3 regions of the Lysinibacillus sp. S1 genome follow, and region 3 is predicted to be linked to each of the others. Evidence: riboswitches for the same ligand, from Rfam matches in the RefSeq annotation. Region 3 holds a riboswitch; each other region holds the start of a gene.
The links. A riboswitch is a leader RNA that binds a small molecule or an ion and turns the genes downstream of it on or off. The one in region 3 is predicted to bind cobalamin.
Positions count from the first base shown of each region.

Region 1: it holds a riboswitch for cobalamin, as region 3 does, so the genes downstream of both, ACHZEU_RS23285 (energy-coupling factor ABC transporter permease) here and ACHZEU_RS01820 (glutaredoxin) in region 3, are expected to answer to the same signal.
Region 2: it holds a riboswitch for cobalamin, as region 3 does, so the genes downstream of both, ACHZEU_RS15625 (hypothetical protein) here and ACHZEU_RS01820 (glutaredoxin) in region 3, are expected to answer to the same signal.

Region 1 is NZ_CP173154.1:4,618,494-4,623,361, forward strand. It holds gene ACHZEU_RS23270 (energy-coupling factor ABC transporter ATP-binding protein) at 1-765, opposite strand, end outside; gene cbiQ (cobalt ECF transporter T component CbiQ) at 762-1,535, opposite strand; gene ACHZEU_RS23280 (energy-coupling factor ABC transporter substrate-binding protein) at 1,541-1,813, opposite strand; gene ACHZEU_RS23285 (energy-coupling factor ABC transporter permease) at 1,817-2,563, opposite strand; cobalamin riboswitch at 2,712-2,897, opposite strand; cobalamin riboswitch at 3,150-3,332, shown strand; gene ACHZEU_RS23290 (ferredoxin) at 3,478-3,849, shown strand; gene cobJ (precorrin-3B C(17)-methyltransferase) at 3,854-4,868, shown strand, end outside.
Region 2 is NZ_CP173154.1:3,134,257-3,148,144, reverse strand. It holds gene ACHZEU_RS15675 (methyl-accepting chemotaxis protein) at 1-1,309, opposite strand, end outside; gene ACHZEU_RS15670 (methyl-accepting chemotaxis protein) at 1,525-3,273, opposite strand; gene ACHZEU_RS15665 (arsenic transporter) at 3,356-4,651, opposite strand; gene ACHZEU_RS15660 (YebC/PmpR family DNA-binding transcriptional regulator) at 4,716-5,435, opposite strand; gene ACHZEU_RS15655 (low molecular weight protein-tyrosine-phosphatase) at 5,637-6,098, opposite strand; gene ACHZEU_RS15650 (1-acyl-sn-glycerol-3-phosphate acyltransferase) at 6,159-6,761, opposite strand; gene ACHZEU_RS15645 (putative RNA methyltransferase) at 6,841-7,674, opposite strand; gene ACHZEU_RS15640 (MATE family efflux transporter) at 7,677-9,044, opposite strand; gene ACHZEU_RS15635 (tyrosine-protein phosphatase) at 9,179-9,946, opposite strand; gene ACHZEU_RS15630 (ABC transporter substrate-binding protein) at 10,092-11,042, opposite strand; gene ACHZEU_RS15625 (hypothetical protein) at 11,026-11,583, opposite strand; cobalamin riboswitch at 11,741-11,939, opposite strand; gene ACHZEU_RS15620 (glutathione peroxidase) at 12,064-12,609, opposite strand; gene ACHZEU_RS15615 (hypothetical protein) at 12,690-13,244, opposite strand; gene ytvI (sporulation integral membrane protein YtvI) at 13,335-13,888, shown strand, end outside.
Region 3 is NZ_CP173154.1:336,771-350,658, forward strand. It holds gene ACHZEU_RS01755 (TetR/AcrR family transcriptional regulator) at 1-53, opposite strand, end outside; gene ACHZEU_RS01760 (serine hydrolase) at 384-1,328, opposite strand; gene ACHZEU_RS01765 (glycosyltransferase) at 1,522-2,283, opposite strand; gene ACHZEU_RS01770 (GNAT family N-acetyltransferase) at 2,298-2,852, opposite strand; gene ACHZEU_RS01775 (DinB family protein) at 2,900-3,394, opposite strand; gene ACHZEU_RS01780 (hypothetical protein) at 3,588-3,974, shown strand; gene ACHZEU_RS01785 (hypothetical protein) at 4,086-4,682, opposite strand; gene ACHZEU_RS01790 (PaaI family thioesterase) at 4,983-5,474, shown strand; gene ACHZEU_RS01795 (copper amine oxidase N-terminal domain-containing protein) at 5,558-6,406, opposite strand; gene dut (dUTP diphosphatase) at 6,553-6,990, opposite strand; gene nrdF (class 1b ribonucleoside-diphosphate reductase subunit beta) at 7,003-7,971, opposite strand; gene nrdE (class 1b ribonucleoside-diphosphate reductase subunit alpha) at 7,959-10,052, opposite strand; gene nrdI (class Ib ribonucleoside-diphosphate reductase assembly flavoprotein NrdI) at 10,049-10,408, opposite strand; gene ACHZEU_RS01820 (glutaredoxin) at 10,405-10,629, opposite strand; cobalamin riboswitch at 10,746-10,924, opposite strand; gene ACHZEU_RS01825 (hypothetical protein) at 11,295-11,576, opposite strand; gene ACHZEU_RS01830 (SHOCT-like domain-containing protein) at 11,586-11,972, opposite strand; gene ACHZEU_RS01835 (DUF2089 domain-containing protein) at 11,985-12,350, opposite strand; gene ACHZEU_RS01840 (ABC transporter ATP-binding protein) at 12,541-13,347, opposite strand; gene ACHZEU_RS01845 (ABC transporter ATP-binding protein) at 13,357-13,888, opposite strand, start outside.

The sequences.
Region 1 (4,868 bases), 430 kb from region 3:
CTTTTTTTGCAAAGCTATGACCATTTCAAAAATCCATGGACGTTCAAGATGCGCGCGATGTAACAATTCGTCTTCATAAAACAAGGTGATTGGATCACCGTTATAAATAATTTTTCCAGCCTCCATAACAATGATTAGATCTGCCCATTCATAGGCGAGAGGTATGTCATGGGTTGCTAGTAAAATGGTTCTCTCACCATCATCTAATTTGGCTAAGTATTGTAATACTTGTGTAGCATAATAATTATCAAGACCTGCTGTTGGTTCATCTAACAAAAGGACAGAGGGCTCCATCGCTAAAACACCTGCCATTGCTACACGTTTTTTCTGACCTACGCTTAAAAAATGAATGGGTTTATCAAGCAAATCTTTCACTTCGGTTTGCGCAACGGCCCATGCTATTTTTTCTTCCGTTTTTTCAGTAGACCAGCCGAGATTCAATGGGCCAAATGCTATATCTTGCTTGACGGTCCCTGAAAAAAGCTGATGATCTGCATTCTGAAAAACAATGCCGACTTTTTGGCGTAGGGCCTTTAAAGCTTTTCGACTATATTCCAGATCGTTGCCTTCGAATACAATCGTTCCAGCTGTAGGTTTTAAAATACCGTTAAGATGCTGAAATAAAGTCGATTTTCCTGCGCCATTATGCCCGAGTATGGCGATTTTTTTACCTTTTGGAATGTCTAATGTAATATCTGACAACGCCTTCGTACCATCCGCATAGGCATAAGATAATTGGTTGAGTTTAAAATAAAATGCTGTCATGTAAAATACCCTCCATATACGATGAGGACTAGTAAAATAGCTGCCATGCCTAGCCAATTTTTCTTGCTATAAGAGCCCATCTCTTGCCAGTAGACAGCCTCGCCTCCACGTGATTGCATGGCATTGTTGAGCTCTCGGCTACGCTGAAACATTTCCACAAATAATGCCACAATAAGCATGGAGACAGAGCGTAGCCATTGCATCGGTGAATGATAGCCAAGACGTGCTTGCTGGGCGAGATGTATATTTTGCATGCTTTCTAAAAACATAAAAATAAAACGATAGATTAGTTCGACGAGCTCCACTAATAAAGAGGGAAGTCGCCATTGTCGTAGCACATAACATATTCCTTGTACGGAAGTGGTTAGAATTAAAAAGTATAAACAACTAATGCTACCAAGGACAATAAAGAACAGCTGTTGCGCTGCTAAAACACTTGCATTCCCAATAAAGACAGTCCAATTCCTAAATGTAAACGACCAAATATGGGCAGGGAGTGTATTCGTTGATGATGTAAAGGAAAGTAAAATAGATACGAGACTTGTTAATAAGAAAAAGCTAGGTAGCAATAATAATTTGCCGTAGTATGCAAGCGGAATTTTTGCACCTAAAWTGATAAAAGMACTCATTACAAWAMATGTWATGAGTGAAAGTCGTTCATCTCTCATGWTGAGCGTTATGAGAAGTAGTCCAAGTGAAAATATCATTTTTTCTARCGGATGAACGGACGCTRGCTTATTCAGATAGGCATACTTATCAATGAGTAACATAATGGTTAACCTTCTTTGGGTTTGCCACGCATATAGCCGATGAAGTAGCCAATAAAGCCAGCTCCTATAGCTGCCTGTAGCACGAATAATAAGCTTTCGATTTCACCACTTGGTGGCTCCCATAGACTTTCAAACCATGGTTCATATTCCGCATTGATTTCACCGATAGCTGCTTCTGCTTCTCCATCAGCACCACCAAATTCAGCACCTTTTTGTATGAATAAGGGAATGATGGCTAACAACACAACAATTGCTAATAACAATAAATTTTTTTTCATTTGTTAATGTGCCTCCTTTGTTGAGAAAACACGTAACGTTTTTAATTCGCTAACATTGTATTTTTTCAAGAAATTCATCACAATGACCGTTAAAATTCCTTCACTCAMTGCTAAAGGAATTTGAGTTAAGGCAAAAATACCTGCAAACTTTGTAAAGGATGCCATAAAGCCTCCAACCTCTGAAGGAAAGGCTAGTGCTAGTTGTACAGAAGTCACAATGTAGGTACCTAAATCACCAAGCATAGCTGCAAAGAATATGGCTAGTGAAAATGACAACCCTACTTTTTGAGCCCCTTTAAAGACAAAGTAAGCAATAAAAGGACCAACAATAGCCATAGAAAAGGCATTAGCCCCTAAAGTTGTAATTCCTCCATGAGCTAATAATAAAGATTGAAATAATAAAACGATTGTTCCAATTACACTCATTGCTAGAGGGCCAAAGAGTACTGTCCCAAGTCCTACACCAGTTGGGTGAGAGCAACTACCTGTAACTGAAGGGATTTTTAGGGCGGATAGCACAAAGGCAAAGGCCCCTGAAAGCCCCAAAAGCATTTTTGTTTCAGGATTTTCATCAATGGTTTTTCGAATAGAACGCAATCCTAGAATGATAAATGGGATAGAGATCACCCACCAAAAAATAGCCCATTCGATTGGTAAAAAACCTTCCATGATATGCATGGCAAAGGCACGTTTTGGCACGATTAAAAAGGCCAGTAAAAAATAACTAAGTTTCCACCATGATAATTTCAAAAAGCTTTCCTCCTAACTAATTAATAGATTTTTAGAATATTGCGTGCGTAATTAAAAAAAGCACTTCTCCTTAGGTGGAAAAGTGCATAGCTAAAAAAGCAAATAACAGTCTCATCTGCTAAGCCGCACACCTATCCTCGTAGGTTGAAACGATCACTTATTTTTCGGCAGGTCTCCTGGCTCTAGTTCAATGCTTTATAGGTCTTCCCATCCGTTGGACAGTGACATATTCTATAAAGCTCCCTATTACAGTGGCGGGACCGCGCCGGACTCAAACCGGCTTCCCTTTTAAGCAAAATGACAAGCACTTTGCACCGAAAAACATTCAAATTGTGAGATTTCACGACAAAGTGTAACATGAATTTCCATAAATATGCTATACCTTTTATAAAATTTTTAAAATTAAAGGTCAACGGTGAATATTCTGATAAAAGTTTGTGCGCAAATTATATAGATTTATATAAATTTCATATCTAGTTCCATTCAAAATTGATAAATTTGTCATAAATTTTTAAAGAAATATTGAAATTTTAAAATAATAAGATATGATAAAGACAGTTTTCTATTTAAAATTCTAATAAAAATTTCATATAAAACGTCAATAAGTGCTCGAATAGCTCGAGATAATAGGGAAATTGGTGAAAATCCAATACAGCCCCCGCTACTGTAATAGCTGATGAAATCGCAAAGCCACTGGTACAAACTTGGGAAGGTGCGACAGTAAAATGAAGCTTAAGTCAGGAAACCTGCTTATTTGATTGTGCATGCAAACTTTTCGGAGGGAGAAGTTGAAGCGAAAGCGGGTACCTGTATTTCATTCTATTCGTTTTTATTTGGCTTCTACAAAACCTTTACTCTTCGTTATAGAGTAAAGGTTTTTCTTTTTCCAAAAAGCAAATGAGGGGAGACAGAAGATGACAACTTGGAATTTAGAGGGGATGAAAACACATCTCTTTATTTGCAATGGCAGTAGCTGCATGAAAAAGGATGGGGAGGAAATTACCTTAGCCATTCGAGATGAGATACAACGGCAAGCACTCGATCAGGAAATACATACGACAAGAACGCGCTGTAATGGACGCTGCAAGGATGCTTGTGTGGTAATCGCTTATCCTCAAGGAAACTGGTATCGTGTGCCATCAACAGAGCATGCTAGAACACTAGTACAAGATTTACATCATGAATCCTTATACAACGAACATGTCTTTACACTTCGTGAAGGTACATTACAGCGTACTGCTCAAACAACTGCCATTAAAGGGATCGAAAAGGTGAAAGAGGGGTAACAACATGGCGCAAAAAGGAAAAATTTTCGTAGTAGGCTTTGGACCTGGAGATTTTAAGCATATTACGACACGTGCAGTAGAGGCTTTACAACAAAGTGATATGATTATAGGCTATAAAACCTATGTAGAGCTGATTCAAGATTTAGTAAGTGCAAAATCGATTGTTAGTACAGGCATGACAGAAGAAGTGTCGCGTGCACAGGAAGCCGTTCGTCAAGCCGAAGCAGGGAACATCGTCTCAGTAATTTCGAGTGGTGATGCAGGCGTCTATGGCATGGCAGGATTAGTCTATGAGGTGTTAATTGAGCTAGGCTGGACAGAAGCAACAGGAATTGAAGTTGAAATTGTTCCTGGGATTTCTGCGATTAATTCATGCGCTAGCATACTTGGTGCACCTATTATGCATGATGCTTGTACAATCAGTTTGAGTGACCATCTAACACCTTGGAATTTAATTGCAAAGCGTGTCGAGGCAGCTGCAATGGCGGACTTTGTCATTGCTTTATACAATCCTAAAAGTGGACGTCGAACAAGACAAATTGTCGAGGCTCAACGAATACTCTTAGAATATCGTTCGCCAGACACACCAGTTGGGCTTGTGAAAAGTGCCTATCGAGAACGTCAAGAAGTGACCATGACAACACTAGCAGAAATGCTAGAACATGATATTGGTATGTTGACAACTGTCATTATCGGGAATTCGTCAACATTTTTCTATGACAATAAGATGATTACGCCCCGCGGTTACCAACGTAAATATACCCTGGGTGAAGAGAAACAGCCATTACGTCCACATCAACGTTTACGCGAAGAAAATGAACCTTGRGCAATGAACCAAGAGACAGGAACAGCGCGAAATGACTTTACGGCTGACCCTAATGCAGGGCGCTTTAATAAACCCAGTATAGCCGCTACGCCAAAGCCGAAAAAAACAGCTCTTGAAATGGCTACAGCGGCACTTGCAATGGTAAAAGGGACAAGCGCAGTCAAAGTAACACCGAAGCTTGTACAGCAAAAAA
Region 2 (13,888 bases), 1.9 Mb from region 3:
CCTCTTCCGCGACAACTGCGAATCCTTTACCATGTTCACCCGCTCTTGCTGCTTCAATAGAAGCGTTAAGTGCAAGTAAATTCGTTTGATCTGAAATCTCCGTAATCGTCCCCACGATGCCTTCAATTTCACGTACCTTGACAATTAGACTACCAAATACAGACTGAATATTCTGAACGAGATTTGAAGACTCCCGTGACTTATCCTTTAAGCTTTCTAAATTGACTAGGCCTTCTTCATTTGATTTTTTCATATGCTGTGAGGCATCTAACATTAATTCATTTTTATCATGCAATCCTTCTATTTGCTGCGCAAACTCGATAGCCGTTCGGTTTGTATCCTCTGCATCAGATGCTTGCTTGACTGCACCCTTGGATACTTCATTGATTGCTTTGACGATTTCATCACCATAGGCATTTGTCTCTTCAGCTACTGCGGTTAAATTTGCTGAAGTTGATTGTATTTCTACAATCGCTTCCTCCACATCTGAAATAAGTGTTTTAAGTTGATGTACCATTTCATTAAAGCCATCATTTAACTGTCCTATTTCATCCGAGCGCTGTAAATGCTCAATTTCAACCGTTAAATTCCCTTTTGCTACTTCACGTACACGTTTAGATAATTTTTGAACTGGTAATGCCAGGTGTCTTGATACAAGAATGACAACGATTGTCCCAATAATTATGGCACCTACTAATGTCAAACCAATTACTAGCAATAAAGAATTCGCCTCTGCATTAAAATCCTGCATATATGTACCTGATGCAATAATCCATCCCCAATGTGGATCTTTCTCAGAATAAATAATTTTATCCGCTAAGACATCCTGACCTGGTAGTTCAAATTCATATTGTGTAAAACCACCACCATCAAGTGCCTTTTCAGTTACTTCTCGAATAAAGTAATTGCCACTGCTATCTTGGTCATTCCAAAGATTATCTCCTTCTCGTGTTGGATGTGTTGTTAATGTTCCCTTATCATCCAACACATAGATATAACCATATTCCCCTAAATCACCCGGATAATTAATAGGCCGTTTTCCTTCGCTATCTTTCGGACCAAGAAATGCTTCTCTTACTCGTTCCTGTGCAACCTCTAAGGGTATGTCACCCTTTTCAACACTCTCGTTTGCGAGCTCGATTAATTGCAAAGCAGATTCAACACTATTGTAAAGTACCTGTTCTCCTATATCCTCCATCCCATTCTTAGCCTTACCATAACTAACTATACCAATTATTAAACTTGGAATAATTAGTAGTGCCAATGAAATAATAATCAATTTCCCCTGTATTGAACGTAAAAACTTCATACTTTAGCCCCCCTATTTTCTTCGTTCAACAATATATTACTTTATATTATGTTATGGTTTGAAAGTTTTCACAATGGGTAAAGCACAAATTATTTTCTTATTTCCCTTAATATGGTTTGTTTTATGCTAATCTCCAGTTAAATTTTAAATGCCAAAAATAAAAAGAACTATTTCTCCACAAGACATAAGCTTATAGAGAAATAGTTCTAAACTAATCATAATTTAAATGTATTAATCGTTTCTATAACCTCTTTCGATGTTTGATCTAATATTGTTACAACTTCATTTAATTTAGAAACCATCGTTACTTGTAAATCTGAGGCAGTTGCTACCTCCTTTGTTCCTAGGACACTATGCTTCGCAATAGCATTCATCTGTTCGGTAGTAGCTAATACTTCCTCAGAGCCTGCTGACATTTCTTCAATGACAGCAGAGTCATCTTGAATTTTATTATTCACCTCAAGGACAGATTGCAATATTTTCTCTAGACTTTCACCTATGTGTTGCACTGCTTTATTGCCTGCCTGTACATCTATGGTACTACTAGCCATCTCTTGTAACGCTCGATCAGTAATTTTCTTAAAGCTTTCTAAATGCATGTGTATTTCGTCAGCAGATGCTTTAGACATCTCTGCAAGTTTACGAACTTCATCTGCCACGACCGCAAATCCTTTACCAGCTTCTCCTGCTCTAGCTGCTTCTATTGCCGCGTTTAAAGCTAGTAGGTTGGTTTGATCCGCAATACTCGTAATGATGGTCACCATCTCTTCAATTGATCGGAACTTATCACCCATTTCCTCGACATGATTAGCCGTACGTAAAACAGAAGATTCTACGTTTTGAATTTGAGATACAACTTCTTGAGAATGACTAACACTTGTTTCCACAAGTCCCGTCATTGCTGATGATGACTCCGCAATTTCTGAAGTTGTATCAGCCAGTCGTTGAATACCAATCGACATCTCATTCATAGTTAATACAACCTCTTGATTATTTTGCTGCTGTTGCTCACTACCAGCAGCAATTTCAATAATTCGATCTGCAATTTGAGCGTTTGATTCTTCCACATGCTGAGAAGTCTCATCAATTTTTTGAACAACATTTTGTAAAGCAAATGTGCGTTGTTGAATCGTATGGAAAGTTTCTTTTAATTTTTGTAGTGATTCTCTGAAGGATTGTGCAAATATTGTAATTTCATTTGCTCCTTTTAGCTGGATTTTCTCCACTGCTATCGTTGCCTTAGCAATATCACCTTGAGCAAAACTTTGTGCTGCATCACCTAAATGTGCAAGGGGTTTTAACGCTCCATTAATATAACGATATAGGATGAACATAACAATACCTGTTAAAGCTAATATGACAATAATTAATGCAGGTAAAATAGCCGTTAATACGGCATTCGCAACATTGCTTACCTCTGTTGCTTCTATATCGACCCCAACAAAGGCAACAGTATTCCCTGCCTCATCCTTTAATGGAACAGTACCAGATAAATAATCTCCAAAATCACTATGTAAAATAGCGGAATAATAACTTCCTGTATTCTTTACCTTTTCAATATCCTTGTAGTATGTGGTGGAGGACTCATCTCCTATAGCTCCAGCATTTTCTTGATCATCTGCTGGCATACCGTCCACTAAAAAACGTACCTTTTTATCTTCCTGTGGTACTGCGAAAGTATAGGCATAGAGAACACCATTTATTTCACGTAATTCGTTGAGCTCTTCTCGAAGTCGCCAATATAACTCAGATTCTTTTGGTTCCTTTGAGAGTTGTTCATATTCAGCAGCATTTAGATGTTTTGCAATATTCTCAGCAACTGCAACTGCCTGTGTTCCCATGGTTTTATTAACAGATGATTTTGCTGTGTAGATAGTTGTTATAACGAAAAAAGATAACAAAGCCACTAACATTACCAATGACATTAACACTATTTTATTGCTTAATTTGCCTGTCGCTCGCATACTTTCCTCCTTTAATATACTGATATACTAATATCTTAATAGTTCCTATTGTACTATTTTTTCAACTATTTCGACAATAAATCTATGATATTAAGCATATCCAAATAATTAATGCAATTAAAGTGGCGAACAGTGTCGGAATGGTAAGAATAACACCGATTTTAAAATATTGTCCCCAGCTAATTTTAATGCCTTTCTGGGCTAATATATGAAGCCATAGCAATGTTGCCAGTGAACCAATCGGTGTCATTTTTGGACCTAAATTCGTACCAATTATATTTGCATAAATCAGTCCCTCTTTCATCATGCCCGATGCGCTTGTTTCTGAAATCGCCAAAGCATCTATCATAACAGTAGGTAAATTGTTCATGACAGCAGACAAAATGGCAGCGACAAATCCCATTGTCATCGTTGCTACTACGAAGCCCTGTTGTATAGCTAGTTCAAATAAATTTGCTAACATTCCTGTCATCCCTACATTTTTTAACCCATAGACAACCACATACATGCCAATTGAGAAGAACACAATATTCCATGGCGCTCCTTTTACAACTCTTTTTGTATCTACCACAGAGCTACGCTGTGCTAGCCATAAGAATATTGCAGCGACCCCACATAAAATAAAAGATACAGGGATGTGTAAAACCTCACCAGCTAAGAAGCCCACTAATAGAATCCCAATTACATACCAAGCGATCGAAAATAATTTGGGATCTCGGATTGCCTGACTTGGTTGCTCAACGGCCTCAAGAGAATAATGTTGTGGTATGGAACGGCGAAAAACAATGTAAAGTACTACTATACTTGCCACTAACGAAAAGAAATTCGGTACAAGCATATGAACTGCATAATCTATAAAGCCTATATCGAAAAAGTCAGCGGATACGATATTCGTTAAATTGCTAATAACGAACGGTAACGAGGTTGTATCTGCTATAAATCCACTTGCAATAATAAATGGAAAGATCATTTTTTCACTCAAGTTTAGTTTTCTCACCATCGCTAAAACGATTGGCGTTAGTATTAAAGCACCCCCATCGTTTGCAAACAAAGCGGATACAACAGCTCCAAGGCAACTAATATAAACAAATAAGCGAATTCCACTTCCCTTTGCAAGTCGTGCCATATGTAGAGCAGCCCATTCGAAAAAGCCAATTTCATCTAAGATGAGTGAAATTAAAATAATACCAATAAATGATAGCGTTGCATTCCAAACAATCCCCGTTACCTCTAACACATCATGCCAGGTTACTACACCTATTAATAGCGCAATAGCTGCTCCTATACAGGCTGACCAGCCAATTGATAGTTTTCGTGGTTGCACTATGACAAAAAATAATGTGACTAAAAATAAAATAATGGCTAAAGCAGTCTGCATCGTTTTCCTCCCTAATTAAAAACCAGTAGCTTAAATGCTACTGGTTTACTCATTTCGTTAATATTTATTCGCCTAAATCTGCATTGTGGAAAACATTTTGTACATCTTCTAAATCTTCTAATGCATCAATTAGTTTTTCAAACTTCGCTACATCGTCGCCAGTTAAAGTCACTTCTGTTTGAGGCAACATAGAAAGCTCTGCTACTGTAAATTCTTCTACGCCCGCAGCCTTTAATGCTTCTTGTGTCGCAAAGAATTGGTCTGGCTCTGCATAAATAATTACCGCTTCTTCCTCTTCTAGAATATCGCGAGCATCAATATCAGCTTCCATTAAAATCTCTAGTACTTCATCAGCAGTTTTACCTTCTAAGCCAATAACTGCTGTTGAATCGAACATATAAGCTACAGATCCACTGACACCCATATTGCCGTTATTTTTACCAAATGCTGCACGTACATCTGATGCTGTACGATTTACATTGTTTGTTAAAGCATCCACGATAATCATTGTGCCGGCTGGTCCAAAGCCTTCATAACGTAATTCATCAAAGCTTTCATCACCGCCACCTTTTGCTTTATCAATGGCTTTTTCTATAATATGTTTTGGAACACTGTATGTTTTTGCGCGTTCAAGCACTACTTTAAGTGCACGGTTTGACTCTGGATCTGGTTCGCCTGATTTAGCTGCCACATAAATTTCTCGCCCAAATTTTGCATTAATACGGCTTGTGCTTTGATCTTTAGACGCTTTCTTTTCTTTAATATTGTTCCACTTACGACCCATTGTTTCCACTCTCTTTCAAAAGATAAATTTATAAAAATAATAGATACACAGTTGTATATCTGTAAATGGTAATTAAATACTTATCGTATCTTTACTCTGCAAATAATAACACAATGATGCTTACAAAGCTAGATATACCAATGTTTCATTGAGGATGTTGATAAAGCGTTGCCTGGCACAGTATACGATTGTTGCGCCATCTTATAACAGCTCTTGTTTAATTTTTGCTAGCAATGCCTGACAGCCTTCTTGCACCAATTCATAGGTTTCCTGAAAATCACCTGTATAATAAGGATCCGGGACATCCTTACGATGCGCTGTTAAATCTAAAAATCGAAAAATCTTTGGTGAGTTTGGATGGCCTAGTATTGTACGGATATTACGAATATTGCTTTCATCCATTCCAATAATATAAGCAAACTTTTCAAAATCAGACTTTTGTAATTGTCGACCTTGCATATCTATTGTAGAAATACCATATTCCCTAAGCTTATCCTGTGTACCTCTATGTGGAGGTTCGCCAATATGCCATGAGCTGGTAGCAGCGGAATCCACTTCAATTTTATCTTCTAAATGTTCTTTTTTCACCATGTCGCGCATGACCGCCTCAGCCATGGGTGAGCGACAGATATTACCTAAACATACGAAAAGTACTCGAATCATTTTATTTTCCTCCTACAACAAAGCACTCAAAATCAATTTGATTCTGAGTGCCGTTTGCTTTTATTTTACGGGAATACGTTTCTGTAGTTCTTCTGTTAGAGCAACTAATTCATGCTCAAGGTGTTGAGTAAACTGCTCACGACCTTCTTTACCCTTGCCTGTTACATAAAAAGGCTCACCATAAATTAAATAGCCTTTGCCTCGCTTCATTACATCACCCACATTACGTGCACCAACATAAGCAGCTGGAACAATTTGCGCCTTTGCCAACTGTGCAATGGTAATAGCCCCTTGTTTTAAATCTGTTCCTTCTGCACTACGTGTCCCGGAGGGGAAAATCCCTACAATTTTACCTTCCTTCAATAACTGCGAAGGAATTTTAATCACGCTCGGTCCAGGATTATCACGGTCTACCGGAAAAGCATTTAAATGCTTAACAAGCCAGCCAAGCCCTTTCATTTCAAATAATTGCTTCTTCGCCATAAAGTGAATTTCACGAGGGTACATGGCTACACCAAGGTTTAAAATATCCACATAGCCAGTATGTGTACAAGCTATAATAAACCCACCCTCTTTCGGCAAGTTTTCTTCTCCGTATACACGAGCCTTTGAACCCATTAATTTTAATATTACTTTGACAACATTTGCTGCTAGTTTATACACTGTTACATTCCTACCTTATTCAATAGTTATTCCCATTGTAATCGAAAATACCAGTATACTGCAATTGCAGGTGACCAACTTAAACCTTCCCTACTAATAGATCCACATCAATCGTGATTTCATTTAGTTCAACGGCTGTTTGTTCTGCTTTATGCCAACCCATTGGTGTCATCTCTAATAGAGCGGGTACTAGCTCTTCTGAAAGCGGTAAAGTATAAGTTACACGTTCTACGTTTACCTCACAAAAACTTTCTTGAAAACGAGCTACAATTTGTTCATTAGAATAAGTTTCCTTGTTTGAATCTGCATATAATTGAGCACGCAGTTCCCGCAAATAACCACTTTGCGGTACAACCTTCACAAGACAGCCATTCGGTGTAAGAAGTCGTTTAAACTCCTCATAATTTGCTGGTGATAGTATATTTAAAATGGCATCGAAACTCGCTTGAGCAAATGGACTTTTAGCTAAATCCCCTACACACCAAATTTGTTGAGGATAATGACGTGCTGCAGCCAAAATGCCCTCCTTCGCTATGTCAATTCCAACGCCAATACCATGATCTCTATCATTCATAATGCGAGCTAAATGTGAGCCCTCTCCACAACCAGTATCGAGCACCGTTTTTGCAGAGCTTATAAGCTCACCGATTCGGGCTTCTACAGCATCATAAATCCCACTATCAATAACAGCCTTGCGGGATTCAAAAAGGCTCTTACTATATTTAGAAGCGGCGTTATGTGTCAGCATATTGACATAGCCTTGTTTCGCAATATCAAAGGAATGGTTAGAAGTACAAACCAATCTCCCCTGCTCATATACATGCATTGATTGCTGACAGATTGGACAAGCAAAAAGGGTGATATGTTGATCCATTAATGCCGCCCCGATAGCACGTTTCGATAATGCGCCCATTTCTATGCCTCCTTTTTGTCGTTCGGTGATACAAGAGCATAACGCTCCCATTTACGACTTTTCCATCTAAAGTATACGATAATTGCCCGCACCCATTCATCTGCTGAAATGGCTAGCCAAATTCCGACCAAGCCCCAATCCAATACAAAGACAAATAAATAGCCAAGCGGCAGGCTCATGCAAACCATTGATAGAAAACCAATTTTCACAGGGAATCTAGCATCCCCAGAAGCGCGTAAAGAGTTAATGACAACGATATTCATTGTGCGACCAGTCTCTAGCAAAATACTTAATGCTAACACGGATGCCCCAATCTTAATGACTTCTGGATTATCAGTAAATACCTGCATAAGTGGCTTACGGAATAGCGTAACGACTGCGACCATAATAATCGTAAAAGCAAATGCTGCACGAACACTTTTCCATAGCTGATGATACGCCTCATCTTTTTCTCCTGCACCTACATGACGACCAATAATAATGGCTGTTCCTGTACCAATGGCAATTGCAAATAAATACGTAAACATCGAAATATTCATAGCATATTGTCGTGCTGCTAGTGTTTCTGCTCCTAAGTAAGTCGCATAATATAAAAAGATGATTTGGCAAAATTGATAAAGTACCTGTTCAAACGCAGATGGTAAACCAATGTTTAATATTTTTCTCACATATTCCTTTGAATACTCAAAATAATATTGTAACTTTACGCGCACTTCCATTACCTGATACAGCAACCAGAAAAATACTAGGACGGCTAATCCGCGACTAATGACAGAGGAAATAGCCGCTCCTTTCACACCAAGCTCTGGTAAACCTAAATTCCCAAAAATAAGACCGTAGTTTAGCACAACATGTAAGACGTTCATGCCAAGCGAAACGTACATAGTTTGTTTTGTCCAACCATGTACACGAATAATTGCAGCGAGTGCATTAATAATAGCCTGTAGGAAAATAAAACTCCCAATGATGGCTAAGTAACTTTGTGCATAGTGGAGTACTTCTCCCTGCAAGTTCATCATTGTCATTAAATGTCTCGCAAAGAAGAAAAATAAAATACTCATTAAAAGCCCAACGACCAAATTCATCGTGACCGCTAACGCCGAGATCTTGGCAGCTTCAAAAAAGCGTTTGGAGCCTAAATACTGAGAAACAACAATAGATGCACCATTGCCCACTACCTCCAGAATCAAGATGGCAATATGGATATATTGATTGGCTGCACCTACTCCTGATACAGCATTATCTGATAAAGCACTGAGCATAAAAGTATCGGCTAGTCCCATCAACATAAATAGAAAAACTTCTAAGAAGATTGGCCATGTTAAATGGAATAGACTTAACTTATTTGTCTCTTTAATTGTGTCTGCCAATACTTTCACTTCTCCTATTTTTTCTTAAAAATCTATTGTATCTTATCACAAATATTCAGACTGTAAAGAGATTTATAGGAAGACAGCGCTTCCACATAAAAAATCCCTTTCACATCGTGTGAAAGGGCTCATTTTTAAATTAAGCAATAAGATTGTAATTGCTCTCGTTTTTCAATTGTTAGGCCAAATTCCTGCTCTAAAAACCCAGTCTTAGAACCATAGCGACGATCCATCGCATCCAATGCTGCTTGTAAATAGTCTTCACGGGCGGACATTAATGCATAAAATTGCTGTAGTTCTTGCTCATTATACTGATGCTGAATAGCCTGAGCCATTCGTTCTACCATTGGACGTAAATGTATATTAGTATCTAAATAATCCTCCATGATAGTCTCCACTGGTACATCTAAAGCTAGTAAAATAAGTGCTCCTCCAATACCCGTTCGGTCCTTACCAACTGCGCAATGATGTACAAGACCTAGATTATTAGGATTTTGAATCGTTTGCATTAACTCTTTAAATGAAAGATTGTTAAAAGGCATTTGTGCATAAAAATCCCGAAACATCTCAGGGCTGACCACTTTATAGAAATCTCTACCACCAGCATGGGTTTGCATTTCAAAAGCATGATTACCCTTCGCTGGGATTTGTATATATTGAGCATGCGAGAACACTGGGTTAGGATTATGATACGCCTCATTGTTATCGCGATAATCAAAAATGGTCTTAATCCCTAACGTTTCAAATAGCTCTTTATCCGACAGTGTCATTTTTCCAAGGGCAGCTGAGCGGTAAAATAAACCGTTCTTTACCCTACGCCCATCTTTTGTTTTATATCCACCCATGTCTCGGAAATTATAGACTGCTTCAAATGGAATTACCTTTGTCTCTAATTGCTCCAATCACTACACCTCCTAAGATTATCAAGCATACTTACTTTTATTTTAAAGAACAAACTACATTAATTCCAATTTTCACGCTAGGTAATAATTTAAACCACATAAAAAATGCTAGCTGAATAGCTGACAGCTAGCATGGAAACATTTCTTATTTAAATAACTCTGGGTACACAGCCTTCGCTACTAATTCTACAGCTTCACCAATACGCGGACCAGGTCGATTAGAGATATCTGTATCAATGGACAATACCGCTTTGTTTTGAATAGCTTTCACAGTATTCCAACCATCTCGTCCAAGAATTTCTCCTATTGGATCTTCTGTATAGTTTACTGTTGTTAAAATAACATCTGGATTTTTCGCAATAACATCTTCCTCATTCACTTTTGCCCAGCTATTCAAGTCAGAAAAAACATTATTAACATTAGCTGCATCTAATATTTCTTGCTGGAAAGTGCTAGAGCCTGCTGTATATATGTCTGGCTTAGGGCTAACCTCTAAATAAACATTTTTCGGCGTTTTTACATCCTTCACCTTCGTTTGTACTTCAGCAATTTTCGCTTTAATCTCTTCGTTTAATTTATTTCCTTTATCAGGAACATCCATCACAGCAGCAATTTGTTCGATATCTCCATAAACATCGTCGAAAGTAGTCGCAGATTGAATAACAAACACTTTAATTCCTGCGTCCTCAAGCGGCTTTAGGGCATCCTTATCACCGATTGTATAAGCAATGACAACATCTGGCTTTAACGCTAAAATTCTTTCACTGTTAAAGTTCATAGTATCCGAGACACGTTCAATTTTTTGTGCTTCCTCTGGGTAAGTATCGTACTCAGTTGCTCCTACAATTTTATTGCCAACACCTAAAGCAAACAAAATTTCAGTATTACTTGGTTGTAAAGATACAACTGTTTTTGGTACTTCATTAAACTCTATTTCCACTCCACGGTCATCTGTCACTTTATAGCTTGTTTTCTCTGCTTGTTGTGTATCTTGCGAAGCATCTTTATTTTTTGTATCTTCAGCAGTGCCACAGCCTGCTAATACCAGTGCAAGTAAGAGCACTGATAGCCATTGGAAATTAAATACTTTTTTCATTGTTATTCTCCTTTTTCTTTTTCATTGGGTAGGATTTACTAATAAACGGTATTTCCGCTATTCCAGCTTGCTGATTCATAAAAACAGCCATGACAAAACATACATTAGCTAATAAACCAAGGTAATCGAAAAGAATAGCTGGAACCTCTCGTTCTTCTGATACTTTGTGTAAAGTACGATATGATTTTTTTGCCTCACTGCGACAAAGATGTAAGGCTGCAGCAGCCTCTGTTCCTTGAGGTAAAACAAAACTTTGAATCTCTTCCTTCACATGGCGAACGTAAAAATCATAACGTTCACTTAACCAAGATAAATCCTCTTCAGTTACTGCTAATTTCCCACGTACTGAGCCATTCACATGATAAGCCATAGGTAACATAAGCAATAAATCCTCAGCAACAACTTGAACATCCTCTTTTTTTACCGCAGCTAATGCAACTCCTAGATGTGTTGTCAGGCTATCTGTTCGAATTTCAAAATCGACCGTTGAAGCTTTCTCACGCATAAATGGATAACAAGAATAACGGGCATCTTTTTTCACTTGCTTCCCCCCTATTTTCTATAATGAAAAATTCTTATTTGAAAGGCATAAAAAAGTCGCTCCTTTTTGCAAAGGAACGACAAAAATAACATAATGAGCCATCAAACTAGACAAAGCCTATGTATTTGCCGTATATCCTCCTAGCTTCCGAGAAGTTTTTATACGTTCAAATAAAGGTCGGTCTCCTGGCTTGTACAGTTCGTCACATGAAACGAATGTGTTATAAAGGACCTTCCCATCTTCTTTGAGACAGTGGTAAATCTTTATAATGGCTGCACTTACAGTTGCGGAAACAGCTCCGGTTTTTCACCGGATTCCCGATTATGCTAATTCGCACCTTTATTCTGCAAGAATATTTCATVTGTAAAGCAGTTTATCATATATGCTTCAGAAAAAATAGCTGTGCTCAGTTTTAAAATATAGCATTATTTCTACTTGAAGAGAAAACCCTAACTAATTTTTACATTATTAAGAAATTTACTATAATAGTGTTTCAATTGCTTTTTCAATATCGAGCTGTGAATCTGTTGGTTCAAAGCGTGCGACGGACTTACCATTAGCATCTACTAGAAATTTTGTAAAGTTCCAGCGAATATTACGACCATCTAAAAAGCTTGGGGCAAGTTGAACAATTGCTTCTGCCAACATTTTCTCCTGCATACTTGCCTTCCCAAACTCTCGGTAATCCACTTCATGCTTTAAATAATTAAAGAGTGGATGGGTAGCCTCTCCATTTACCTGTACAAGCTCAAAAATCGGGAATGTGACCCCATAGTTTACCTTGCATAGATGCTTAGTTTCCTCCCCATCTTCAGGATTTTGATGGCCAAATTGATCACAAGGGAATCCAAGAACTACAAAATTCTCTTTTCCATATTTATCATACATTTTCTGTAAGTCTTCAAATTGATATGTAAATCGGCATTGGTTTGCCGTGTTAACAATTAACATTGTTTTTCCACGATATGTTTCCATCGATAAAATTTCGCCATTAGGCTTCCGAACTAGATAATTATAAATGCTCATGCATAATCCCCTTTTTTCATTCATTATAGTTGACTATTCTATCGTTCATCAAAGAATTTGCACAAAAAAACACCACCTCGCTACTTTGAACGGATGGCTGACTTATACTTCTTTTTATATTTAGCATCTTGTTCTTCATTAATTAAACGATGGGCAATATCTAATAATTTCGAGTCATTTGTTTGATCATATAACTTTTTAAATGACATAATAATATCCTGACGAATAAGAGATGGCTGTTTTTCATCTATACATGTTTGAAATCTTTTAGCTAGATACGATACAACCAAATCTCTTTGTACTGGACCCGCCTGTCCAATTTTCCAAATTGCTTGTAATGCATGCCTTGCCGTAGCAGATTGTTCATCGTAAGTCACAGCCCAAATCTTTAAAAAATCCTCCAAGACCCTTTCTTCTGGATCACTTTTTGCAGCTAAAGCGCATAAAATTTGTGCAGCACGTGCACGAGAATAACCATTATTGTATGTAAGTGCTTTTATTAGCTGTTCCCAAACTGCATATGTCCAATCTACGGGTTCCTGCATAATTTTCATTAATTCCTCGTAAGATTCATATTGAATATCGCGATCATGCTCTGTTAGATTACTAAAAAGTTGCAAAATCTCTTTTTCCATAATTCATCCCTACCTTTATTGTTTCAGAACGTAATAAAATTTGATTTATGGTACACTTAACTTAATTTTTTTCGCAAAGAAGGTGAGTTTATGAATAAATTTAATGCTAGGAAATTGATTTTTCGGTTGATTGTGATAATATCACTACTTTTAGCTGTCTATTTTGTTATCCCAGTGTCCATGCCTTTAATACTTGCTGGGATTAGTGCATTTTTCTTAGAACCAATTGTCATGTTCTTTAAACGGAAATGGAAAATGTCACGGAAAATAGCAGTTGCTTTTATTTACATAGTGAGTGTTATTGTTATATCTATTATTTGTTATCTTTCTATTACACAAATAATGACACAAATAATTTTACTATCTAAGCAAGCTCCCTATTATATTTCCAAGCTATCAGATATGTGGCTTCATATGCAAGAAAATYTTTCTAAATACACAGAAGACTTTCCACCTGAAGTAAGTGCTTCGCTTCAAAAAACCACTATGGATTTCATAAAGAAAGTCGAAGAATCCTTTTTAAGCTTCTTTAATTATAGCAAAGTTTCTGCCTTCTTTTCAGAGATACCCAGCCTATTTATCAGTCTTCTCGTTTATATGATTGCGCTATTCCTATTTATGCTTGATTTGCCTAAGTTAAAGCA
Region 3 (13,888 bases):
CCTTTTTCTAAAAATAATGTTGCAGCTACTTCAATTACACGTTTTTGATTCATTAATTTTACCTTTGTCATAATTAGTACTATACAGTACTACAATGGGTGTTGCAAGTATTTTTGTTAGTTTAAAAAAATTTTGATTAAAAATGCGAAACTTTAATTGATTTTAAAAATGTCATTTTGAACAAAGTTGAACGGATCCTCAAAACTGTTTTGGATGGCTTGTAATGTTATTTTGTAGTCAATAAAGTAGATGCTTTTATGCTCATTAAGGATGATTGACAAAATTGATTCATTAATATCCTTTATTCAATATAAAAACTCCATTTTGATTGATGATGATCAAAATGGAGTGTATTTACCATAATTTTTTATTATCCCTAGCTGTTATTCAAACAATGGTATTATATGCTTTCTAATCAATTCAACACGATCCTTGGCACGTGGCATAAAGCGCGAAGCAATCGAAATGACCATCTTCTTTTGAGGATTTATGAATATTACATTTCCACCATCCCCCAAAGCTGCATAGCAATCATCAAGTATCCACCACAAATAACCATAGGTCAGCTTTCCTGATCGACTTTGTACTTTAGTGCTGTCCTCTATCCATTGAGAAGAAAGAATTTGGCGACCGTTCCATACACCCCCATTTAAATAGAGCTGACCTATTTTGGCCATATCTCGGGTTGTTAACGTAAGTCCCCAACCAGCGGTATTTACTTCCTTAGGATCTACTATCCAGCCAGTGACATATTTATCCTTCAGAAAAGCGAAATAGTCTTCTTTATTTTGTATAGTTGTATTTGTGGGAGCTTTGATTGAAAGAGGTTTAAACAAGTTTTCTGTAGCGAAATCAAGAACAGATTGACCAGTGGCAGTTGTAAGAACACCTGATAAAATATGTGTGCCAACGGTAGAATAGTTAAACACCCCAATACTACCTTTGCCTCCTAGCAAATCCAATGCAGCTTTTACCCAGTCATCACTTGAATATACTTTCGTATAAGGCTCTGACTTGTATTTATAGGGTGCAGTCATTGACAACAAATTTGCTATGGTGATGTTTTGAATGGTTTTTTCGCCACGTTTCACTGTATAATCTGGAAAAAAATCTAACACATGCTGTTCTATATTTTTCATATATCCTTTATCAATTGCCATTCCAATAAGAATGGAGATGATACTTTTAGTGACAGATGCTATATGCAAAGCATCATCTTGGGTGTACTCATCAAAATATTTTTCGTAAATTAAATAATTATCTTTTCTAATAGCGATGCCTGCTATATTGGAATACTCTTTTTCTATTAAATCTTCAAAGTTATTCATCATTCTGATTGTTAGGGTTTGACACATTGACGTCAGCTATATCAATCCCCATCCTTTCGCTAAAATGAATCATCAATATTGATGTAATAAAGAATAATTTATTATAAAAAATTATTCAATTCTTTTCTTTTTTCCAGCTAGTGTGATAACAAAAAAACGTTAATCCTTGTTCGATTAACGTTACGGTTTCTTTTTATCTATCTTCATTTTCATAATATGCTTCATTCGCATGTTTCTGATCTGTACCTTTAAGGTATGCTAGGATCATTTTAGGACGTTTAAGTAAAACCCAGTCTCCATGCTTATCAAATTTTCTGCTTGAAGTGATCATTCCATTTTGAATTGTTCCGTATTTTTTTTCGTTCTTTTTTCCCCAATCTTTTAATCGTTTAGCAAAATCGGCATCTTCTGCCATGAGCATATTTTCATTAAATCCATTAATTGCTTGAAAATCTTTTTTGTAGCACCAAAAGATGCCTACAGAAATTGCACCATATTTTAAAAATATTGGTCCGATTAACAACAAAGCTGAAACAAAAATTCCTAAGGACATTCTTTCAAACTTTCCTGTAACGCCCCCGCCAATGTACTTACCTGTGATTAAGTTCTCCACTGCCTTCGATAACACATGTTCGTTCATCTGTGTATCGGCATCAATTGTGACGATGATTTCCCCTCTTGCTATATCAACGCCAGCGTTCCTAATCTTCGAAAGGTTCTTATCGCTATTTTTTAGTAGGATACAATTATACGATTTTGCAATTTCCTCTGTTCTATCTGTACAGCGATTTAAAACAACAATAATCTCTACTTGATTTTCAAAGGATTTGGAAGCCTTTAAAATAGATTCTAAGCATTTTCCAATGTATTTTTCTTCATTATGGGCTGGTATGACTATTGAAATTTTTATATCCTCTTTCTTTTGCACTTCTAAAGAGTTCTCCATGTCGTACATACAGCTCCTCCCTTTTAAATGTCTTCTGCATTTATAAAATAAACCAGCTGATCAGTCCACTTGTTGTCCTCGTATATGAATCCTTTCCTCGTGCATTCATAAAGCATTCCAACATTTTCTGCTAATTTTATAGATGCCGTATTGTCGAGGTTTATATGAGCTTCTATTCGATGATAATTTAATTTTTCAAAAGCTAGATCAATCGCTGCCTTTACAGCCTCTTTACCATAACCTTTTCTCCAAAAATGGTTATGAATGGTATACCCGAACCTAGCCCATTGAAATTCTTCCCTCATAATTGTGGAAAAGTCTACAAAACCAATATGCGTATTATCTGTTTTTCTAAATACTCCAAATACATACACCTTATCATCCTCAGCCATCTGATGATGCTTAGTAACTAAATCACGAAACCATTCTTTCGTACAGATGCTCATATCTAATTTACCTTCATCGTATTTATGCTGGGAAGGTAAACGATTTTCATATTGCGTAAGCCAAGAAGAGTAATCTCCCTCTTCCATTAATCGAATAATTAATCGTTCTGTTTTCGTCATTATCTTAGTCAATCGAACACCTCATACCTTTCTAAATAGCGATTCATGGAAGTAGTTTACTAGGCTTCTTCGTCTGCAGAGGGGCCGTAGATGCCTGGTACTGGAATATCGAGAAGTCGCAAGTATACCCCAAGCTGCGCCCGATGATGGACCATGTGGCTTAATCCGAAGGTGCGGAACGCAATTGCTCGAGGCTCTTGGCGAATAATATGGTCACCGTGACGTAGTGTCCATTCCTCTCCGAGCGTTTTCTCATCACATCCAATAAGCATCATTTCCACTTTTCTTACGTTTGTATCGAACTCATCCAGAATGTCAGCTCGCTTTTCTAATGCCTCTCGTCGCAACGGAACGGCGGAAAGATCAAAGTCTAAGTACTGTAAAATAGCCATTCGCCAGTTTAGCAGATTGATTAGGTGCGTGGCCAGACCTCCTAGTGTCATTGATTTCTCATGTGGCCTCCATGTCATATGCTCGTCAGGCAAGCGTTCCAGCATACGACGAGTAGAAGCCAATTCCTGTGTTGTATCCCCAACAATCAATTGTTTAACCATAAAATCCCTCTCCTCCCTTTTAATCAGCATACTATAAATTCCATTCAAGGGGAAAGCTCTCAGATAAGTTTTTATGCTGTGGTTAAAGCTTTTTTTAGACTGTTAGAATATGTAAATACTTTGAGGGTTTTGCAGTTTGAAGAAATGTTCATAAGGGAATATACTAGATTGAACAAAAAGGGGTGAAGACAAGGTGAAAATAAAAACAATTTTGTTGTTAATGATTTGTTCTTTAGCGTTAGTTGCTTGTAACGATCAGAAAGAAGCATCGGAGGTGATAGAAATTCAAGAATTAATTAATTTCGATGAAGTGCAACCCGATACTTTACAACAAATCTCCGATGCGAAAGATATTAAAATTATAGAAAAAACATTTAAAAAAGCTAGAGAATTCGGTGAGGTCGATAACGAAATTGCTCCGCAGTATAAGATCAAACTAAACGATGATGAATACTATCTATGGATTGATAATACAATCACTGGGACAATAGCAAACGTAAACAGTAGAAATATGTTCTACAATATCCTAGCTACCGATGAATTTAAAGAGGCCATTAATTATCAAGAGCAAAATAAATGATTTTTAGATAATTGTAGCAACGATCTGTAAGAAACATAGATTGTTGCTATTTTTTAGGGTATGTTTCATATTTATCTGGCTTCATGTAGCGGGAAATGTTCACTCACTTTTTCAACGAATATAGAGCCCCTCCGTATTAGCAACCTTTTCTAATAACTCAAGATTATGTTGGCTGTAAATTAAAAAGGCTAAGCCATTCCCACTAAATACAATATTCTCCTCAGGTAAAATAAAATGTAAATGGAGATGGTCCGAAACAGCTAATTTTATTAGTGAATTTAACATTGTGTATTCATCAATGTTTACAAAAGTTCCTTCTGTAAGATCTTTAGGTATAATTTTACCCCACTCATTCTCGTAGACTTTATAATACAATTGATCCTTATATAAAGGATCTGGTAAATAATAAAATGCATAAAATTCAGATGATTTTAACCACATCAATTCAAAAAATCTCTCGAATTTTTCAAGGCTTTTCTGGTACGAATGATAATCCTGCGTTTTTTGTTGGAAATCGACCATCTCTAATTTATCGAAGAATACTTCAACTTGACTATATTTTTCATTACTTTTTATCTGATAAGGGTAAATATCAAGTATTTTAGCACTTTCATAATCATACAATTGCTCTAGTAATTCTTCTAATTTTTTACTGTCTTTATTAGTTGCTTCCTTGCAAATACAATCGATTATATTTTTTAATGACATACCTTTTGACTCCTTTAATTCCTTCTTCAGCACAGCAATGCAACGATCATAGTATACCATCTTTCTATTGTTGCACCATGCCAGCGTTTTACAAGCTATGCAGCTTTTCCTTCTTCCTGATACCAGCCCTCCCCATCTGTCACTAATAAAATTTGTCCAACTTTATGGTAGTGCTTTTTTACATAGTTTAAATAGATGGAATATTTAGATTTTTATTGATGGAATGGAAATGATTAATTATACTTAAATGATTAACGTTCGATTAGAAACTAATAATACTAGAGTATTGGGGAGAGAAGAATGGAAGAATTAAAAGTGGAAAAAGCAATTCAAGATATTTATCCAGATGATATCGCTTGGTGTTATGGGTGTGGCCGTTTGAATGATGATGGTCATCATCTTCGCACGGGGTGGCATGGTGATAAGACGATTACAATCTATACACCTGAATCAAAATATATGGGTATTCCAGGATTTATCTATGGTGGTTTAATTGCTTCATTAATTGATTGCCATGGAACAGGGTCGGCAGCGCTTGCCTTGCATCGTAAAAATGGACATGAAATTGGTGATGGAGCGGAGCCACCTCGATTTGTAACGGCTAACCTTAATGTAGATTTCCTAAAGCCAACACCCCAACATGTTCCCTTAAAGGCAATTGGCACTGTTGAAGAAATTCATCCGAAGAAATGGAAAGTAGAAACTGAAGTTTACGCGCAGGATACGCTTTGTGCTCGTGGAACAGTTGTCCTTGTAGTAATGCCTAGTACTTTTCTAAATAAAAATGATTAGCATTTTTTATCCTCACTAAAATAAAGAAGAGCACATCTTATTCATAGATGTGCTCTTCTACTGCGTTTTTAATGGATTCATAATCAAGGAACTGTATTACTAATAACTGTCACAAAGCCATTTCTCGTGGCAGTTTCCATTAACGAATAAATAGAGTCACTGGCAGTTTTGTTAAACTTATACCATTGGTCAACAGCTGCGTCATAAATCAACACGTCTGGCTGTCCAGTCAAAGGTTTATCTGAAGATTGCACCAACGAATAGAGATCATAACGTGCTATGCTACTACCTTCCTTGTTCAGGAAATCATATTGGCCCATTTTATAATAGCCCCCAATTACGGTGCTATGGACAGACCAGGTGTAGTCGTTAGGCTGTTTTATCTTCTTGCCCATATTTTTAGTAAATATACGGTGCATTTCTTCCATATAGGCATTGCCATTGATTTGCTCGACTACTCCCCCCATTGTCATGTGGTATTCATGAAGTAATGCTTTCACTTCCACACCCTTAATCATCAATGGCTCTGTATCGATAGAGATCGTTAAATGATCGTATTGAACTTTACAGCCAAAGGTTTCTGCTAGAAAACGTAATGGTACAATGGTGCGTCCATTCTTTAAGTATGGCTTTGCATCCAATAATACCGTTTTTCCATTTACTGTGGCTTTACTACTGTTTAACTTTAAACTGACTTTCATCTCACTTTGGGTCAGTATCACTTGCCCATCCGACCAATGCACCTTAGCCCCTAAATTTTCACTAATCACGCGTAAAGGTACCATTGTTCGATTGTTTTTTATTTCGGGTTTCACATCCGTTTGTACTGTCATACCGTCCACTTTTAGTTGACTACTAGCTGCTGTAGCAGTTGTGATAGATGTAACAATGACAATCAACATAAGGAAAATACCTGAACATATTTTTTTCATGATTATTAGCTCCTTTACTTCGCTATCATTACTTCATTCCATATGAACCCTATTATTTCCTTCGGCTATTAGCAACGGTAACAAAAAAATCCTGCATTTTAAGCAGGATTTTTAAGTAAACTTTATGAGGTTTATATATAGGTACGCTATTTCGTACCACTTGCACCAAATCCAGATTCTCCACGGACCGTTTGAGATAATTCATCTACTTCCACTAATTGAATAGAAGGAACAAATTGAATAACCATTTGAGCAATGCGCATTGATTTTTCTACGATAAATGGTTCTTGACCATGGTTGATTAAAATAACACCGATTTCGCCTCTATAGCCTTCATCTATAGTGCCTGGGCTATTCAGTACAGTTACACTATGCTTTAATGCTAATCCACTTCTTGGTCGAATTTGGGCTTCCGTTCCCTTAGGTAATTCAATCTGTATACCTGTCTTAATGAGTTTGGCTACGCCTGCTGGGATTTCTACTGCTTCTATGGAATAGAGGTCCATGCCTGCATCACCAGGGTTGGCTTGTATCGGTAGCATGGCATCAGCGTGAACTTTTTTAATTTTTACTTCTAGATTCATTGTTCTTCATCCTTAACGATTAAAATTGAATGTGTCATCTGTGATTGGCGCAACTTTTGCCTTGGCATAGGTAGCACCTTTTTGTGAAAAGAAATCATATGTGGAGCCTTCATTACGAATACCATTCATCACAATTGGATTAACTTCCTCTTCTGGGAACATGGCTTCAAAGCCGACATTCATTAAAGCTTTATTTGCATTATAACGTACATATGCTCGCACTTCAGGTGATAATCCTGTTTCCGCATAAATATCATCTGTATACTTCATTTCATTTTGATATAAATCTAATAATAGCTCATAGCCCCATAAATGTAGCTCTTCTTGCTTTTCCTTTGAAAATTGCTTGAATAAATTTTGAGCAAAAAATCCAACTGCTACCCCATGGATAGATTCATCGCGCAAGATGAGTGAAATAATCTCGGCACTGTTTCGTAGGAAGCCTTGTCCTCCTAAGTATAGTGGATAGAAAAAGCCAGAATAAAACAGGAAAGATTCAAGCATAACGGATGAAAACATCGCTTTCCATAAGCTCTCTGGATTGCCTTCTTCAATACTATTATAAATGTCTGCTATTTTATTGGCCTTATACTGTAGAAATTCATTTTTCTTAACCCATTCAAATAGCTCGTCGATTTCTTCGTTTGTACAAAGCGTTGTGAAAATATAAGAATAGGACTTGGCATGTATCGCCTCGAATGCATCAAAAACGGTTAGGACAGCCTTTTCCTGTAAATCGTCTGTATAAGCAGCAACACGATTCATCCCGATATTTGTTTGTACAGTATCCAGTAAGGTTAATCCTGCAAATACTTTTTTATATGTGTCCTGATGCTCAAAGCTTTTCCATTGTTTAATATCTTTACTGACCGCAATTTCTTCTGGAAACCAAATTTGCTTCCATTGCTGGTCCCAAAATATTTGGGCAAGCTCACTTGTTGCCTTATTCCAATTGACTGCCTCATAAATTATATTTGACATGCTACACACTCCTCTAAGCTTTGTAATCGTTGACGAACATAGTAAACAGACTTAATGCCCTTTATCCACGCATAAATGTATACTTTAGCCAATTGTTCGGTTGTCCAATTGTCCTTTACATAAAGCGTCATGGAAATACCTTGGTCAACGTGCTTTTGAGAAGCTGCATATAAATCAATTAAATCATAAGGATTCACATCATACGCCTCCACATATAAATGACTATTGTCATTTGTTAAATGAGGCATTGGATAAATGGTTCTACTATCGGCGTAATCACGAACCTCTACGCGCTCTGTACATGGTGCGATTGAAGCCGTACAGCTACGAATATATGAAATACTACCAGTTGGGGCAATAGCCAAACGATAGGAATGGAATAGACCGTACTGCATTACATCCTGCTTTAACGTTTCCCACATCTTGTTTGTGATGATTGGAATATTGCCAAGCGCCTTCAACACAGCAGGCGATAGTTCTTCTTCAGTTTTATTGATATATTGGTCAAAATAGCTACCTGATGCATAATCACTGTCCTCAAATCGGTAGAAGGTTGCAGCTTTTTCTTTCGCCATTTCCATCGAAGATTTCAGAGAATAATAGTTCATCGCTTCCATAAAGTGATCCATGAAATCAATGGAATCTTTTGAGCCGTACAGGATGCCTTCTGTCACGAGATGCCCATGGAGGTTCATACAGCCAAGCCCTACTGAATGCATTAATTGATTGGCTTTTGCAACAGACGGTACATTCTTAATGTGCGTCATTTGCGATACATTCGTTAATAGGTGCATGGCTGTATCGACTAATGCGCCGAAATCATTGACTTTACTTGCTGCATGGATATCGATGGAACCTAAGTTACACGATACATCTAATCCATAGTCATTTGGTTGATCCTGGTCCGTAATGATACTTGTCTCTTGTACTTGTAAGATTTCTGTACATAAATTGGACATTTTGACACGTCCAATATTTTTTAAAGGATGTACCTTATTGACATTATCATCAAAGATTTCAAACGGATAGCCTGATTCAAATTGTGCTTTTTTCACCTCTGTGTAAAGCTTACGTGCATTTAAACGTTTAATTTTACGAATTTTAGGGTTATCAAGTAGCTCGTAGTACATGTCTGAAATGGAAATTTCAGACATACGTTTGCCATATTCTTTAAAAATATCATATGGGCTAAACAAAACGATATCCTTATCACGTTTCATCAGTTCGAAGAAAATACTAGGTATAATAATCCCTGTTGAAAGGGTAGCGAGGCGAATTTTATCATCAGCATTTGGTTTTTTTGATGAAATGAAATTTTCTATGTCTGCATGGAAAATATTTAGATAGACAACACCTGAGCCATTTCGTTGCCCTAACTGATTAGAATAACTGAAAGAATTTTCTAACAGTTTCGCTACTGGGATGACACCACTTGCACGATTTAATATCTCTTTAATTGGATCACCTAATGGACGTAAATCTGTTAAGTTGACCCCAACTCCACCACCAAGGCGTGATAGCTCTAAACAATAGCCAATATTTTCAGCAATACTATTCATGGAGTCATCCATTGATAATTTAAAGCAGCTTACTAATTCACCACGTGCTTTCTTGCCACTATTCAATGCAGTTGGTGTGGCAGGTTGATAGGCTTCCATCATCGCTTCGACAGAACGTTCTGCTAAAGCTGTGTTGCCTTGAGCTAAATACAAAGCAATAATAACAATACGATCCTCATATTTTTCTAAAATCTCTTCGCCGTCACGACTTTTCATAGCATAGCTATCATAAAACTTGCTGGCGCTCATAAAGGATGGGAAACGGAAATTATAATCATAGGCTTTTTTATACAACTTCTTAATAAATTCCATTTCGTACATGTCGATAAATGCTTTCTCATAGTAGCCCTCATCAACTAAATAGCGGATTTTTTCCTCAATATCTATAAAATAACGCAAACGTACGTTGACATACTCTAAAAAGTAGCGGCGCGTAGCTTCACGATCTTTTTCTAACTCAAGTAATCCAGTTGTACTATAACGATTCAGTACGTCATTATTAAGCTTTAAATAGGTTTTCATCTCATTACCCTCGTTTCATAAAACGTTTGTATTGCTTCATAATCTGTTTGATTGCCTCGTAAATCTAATTTCCTTACTAAGGGTACATGATAGGTAGTAGCAATTTTCTCACCAGCAGCGCCAAATACATGATGGCCAAAGTTACTATTGCCACTGGCAACTACTCCTTTACAAAAATCTCTGTTTTTTTCTAAAAAGCGTTGCACCTTCGCTGGAATGTCACCTAAACCATCTGTGTAGGTAATTAAAAGATACGGCTTATTCAGTCGCAATTCTTCAGAGAGCTCGATAGCTTCTGCCTTTAATTTGGATACAACATTTCGGACATTGCCTGTACGACTTGCATAAACGATCATAGGGTAATCAACTCAATTTGAGAAACAATTTCCTGAACATCTCCTATAAAGGTTTCATTCATTTCTAAAACAGGCACACTTAAAAAACCTGCATCTATAATGGTTTGCTTAGCTTGTTCATCGTGATCAATGTTAACAATTTCTGCTTCAAGTCCTGCACGTTGTAATTCAGATTTTACCCACAGGCATTTTGGACAAATTGTTTTCGTATAAAGTTTCATAGAAATCCCTCTTTTCATAAAATAAAAAGGCTATCTCTTTAAGAGAGATAGCTAAAATGGAAACGTTAACATACTAAAAATACCGACGTTCCCATCTCTTAATCCCCGAAGAAATGATTAATTTGTTTTATAAAGGCAGGTCTCCTGGCTTTGCTTCATTCTCTGATTTCCTTCCCATGCGCATGCACAGTGGATGCTATCATCGTCAGCTTAACAGTTGCGGGGACAGCGTCGGAATTGTACCGAACTTCCCTTTTAAACTACATATAGTAGTACCTTAGTAAAACGAACACAATATATTGTTGTTGTTCAATAGTTTTAAGTTTACCATCCTTCAAATGAAAAGTAAATCTAGATTCTAAACTTCTTTATTTTTGGATTATTCAGTATTTTTAATTATGTAGTTCCAAATAGATTACCACTAATCACTTATACCCAAATCAAAAATCTATTTTTAACGATGTACGTGATTTTCTATTAAAATGGATCTAGAATTCTAATTTGAGTTTAAAGAAATCTTCTATTTTATGTACCATTGAAAAATAGTTGTCTCTATCGTAAGTCCTGAAATAATGATCATCTCTTACCCATTTCAAATGATGCTCATTACATTAATAAAGAGCATGCTTTTATCATAACATGCTCTTACCATTCTATCATTGGGATTATAGTCTAACCTTAACCTCAGTCCCGTCCTGAGCTTTGACATCGACTAGCACAAGTCCTTTATAATTTTGTAGTTCCTTGATAATCGGCTTTAACATTTCTTTGTCGATGAGGGGAAAGGTAAAGTCTATTTTCTTTTTATCGAAGTATGCCTTTGTCCACTTATTGGCTTGTTGCTGAATCCATTTAGAAGTTAAAATGGAGAGGACAATGGTTAGCACAGTATAGGGAACAGGGACGGTAAAGCGAACGTCTTTTGCTTTCACTTTTACATGCATCATTCGTCGCCTCTACTCAATGAAGACTGCAACGGAATCTCCGTTTGCTGATTTTATATCTACAATTTGTCCATCTAGTTCATTTTCAATTGCTTCAAGAAGAAGATTGATGTCGATATCTTTTACGTATTTTTCAGATTGCGGAATACTTGCAGCGATGCTGTGTCCTGCCATCAATACGGCTTTGACAAGTTTAATTGGTAAATTTACCGTGACATTATCATTTTCGGTGGATACAACACGGACCTTTAACGTTTTATCTAAATACTTTGTTTTTTCCACAAATTTATTCTCTGATTCTTCTTTCTGTTGTAGCACTTGAATCAGCTCTGATCCTTTATCCGCATCAATTTTGCCCTCTTGAATCATCGTTAACACTTTTGTAATTTCCTCTTTCATGGTCGTTCCTCCCTATTCGTCTTTTAAGAGCTTTATGGCTTCATCTGTTGTGATTTCGCCATTTTCAAGCATGCTTACAATTTTTTTCTCATCTACTTCATTTTTCTTCTTTTGAGCATAGCCAAGGGATGAAATAATATCATTTAGCTTGCCTCGAACTGTTGGATACGAAACCCCCAGTTCCTTTTCAACCTCTTTAATATTTCCTCGGCAGGTTAAAAATACTTCCACAAAATGAAGCTGATCCTGTGATAAGGATGCTAGCTTCGACAATTCAAACTCATTTTCAATGGTCGTGTGACAATGAGAACACTGTAACTTCGTAATTTTTAATGTTTTACTGCAGACAGGACAATTTGTGATTACTTGATAAGCCATAGTGAACTCCTTCCTTTAAGTTAAGCTGATTATATAATAAAGAAATTAAAGATGTAAATAATAAAATTAATAATTTTAATTAAAAAATAAATAAAATTAATATCTTGATTAATTTTATTTATTTTTGTTTCTATATTGCTTTAAAAATTAAGAAAACGCCATTTTTAATTTCTCAAAATGGCGTTTCTGTTTAATTGGGTCTATCCTTCTTTTTTCTTTCCCGCGGGTGTGATGGCAAAATTGCATTGTATAACGCTTGTGAAGCGGGGTGCTGATATGTCCCATCCTTGCCTATCTCCTCCACTAGCTGACCATGCTGCATCACAAGGATGCGATCTGACATAAAACGTGTGGCCTGTAAATCATGTGAAATGAATAGATAAGCAAGCTGTAGCTCTTTTTGAAGTCTTTGCAGTAGCTCTATAATCGTCTTTTGCAAAATCATATCAAGACTACTAATGGCCTCATCTAAAACAATCAGTTTCGGCTTTAATGCAAGAGCTCTAGCAATGTTGACTCGTTGCTGCTGTCCCCCACTTAGCTGTGAGGAATAGTTTTGAGCCATTGCCCACTCTAACTCTACACAGTCTAGTAATTCCCTTACTTTCTGTTGTCGCTCTGCTTTGCTAAAATGCTCGAAATTCAAAAACGGTTCTTCGAGTATTTCGAAAATCGTCTGTTTTGGATTAAATGAATGATAACTATTTTGAAAAACAGCCTGTAAATTTCTTCGTATCATTTTTTTCTCTTTGCTGGGTGCTTCGTATAAATTGACACCTTGAAAGATCAGCTCTCCGTTTGTTGGTCGTTCAATCCCTAAAATAATGCGCCCTAATGTGCTTTTTCCAGAACCACTTTGACCGACGATGCCAAGACATTCTCCTTCCTGAAGTGAAAATGTCACATTCTCTAATACAGGGGCTTCCTGTCCTCGTTTGAATAGAAATGGTCTTTGCGCATAGTATTTCTCAATATTTTTTACTTCTAGTAGCGTCATTTTATCACCTCATAGCATTCTCGCTTGTAAAAGTTTCTTGGTATAGGGATGCTGAGGCGCATCAAAAAAATCAAAAACATTTGCTTGCTCAACGATTTCTCCTTGATACATCACAGCCACATCGTCCGCAAGCTCAGCAATGACACCTAAATCATGCGTGACAAGGAGTATGGTAGCATCTGTTTCTGAGCGAATTTGATTAAATAGTGTTAATACTTGTTTCTGATTGATGGTATCCAGAGCAGTCGTAGGCTCGTCTGCGATGTAGAGGGAGGCCTGTATCGCCATTGACAGAGCAATCATCACTCGCTGTAGCATGCCTCCACTTAACTGGAAAGGATAGTAGGACAAGAGCTGCTCTGGCTGAGGTAAATGAACTTTTTTCAAAGCATCAAGGGCGATCTGTCTCATTTCTTTTTTTGTAAGCTTAAAGTGTGCTTTTAATGTTTCTCGAAAATGACTTTCAATCGTTTGAATATGATCAAATGCAGCGGATGGGTTTTGCAAAATCATCGAAAGATGTCTGCCACGATAAGCTCTC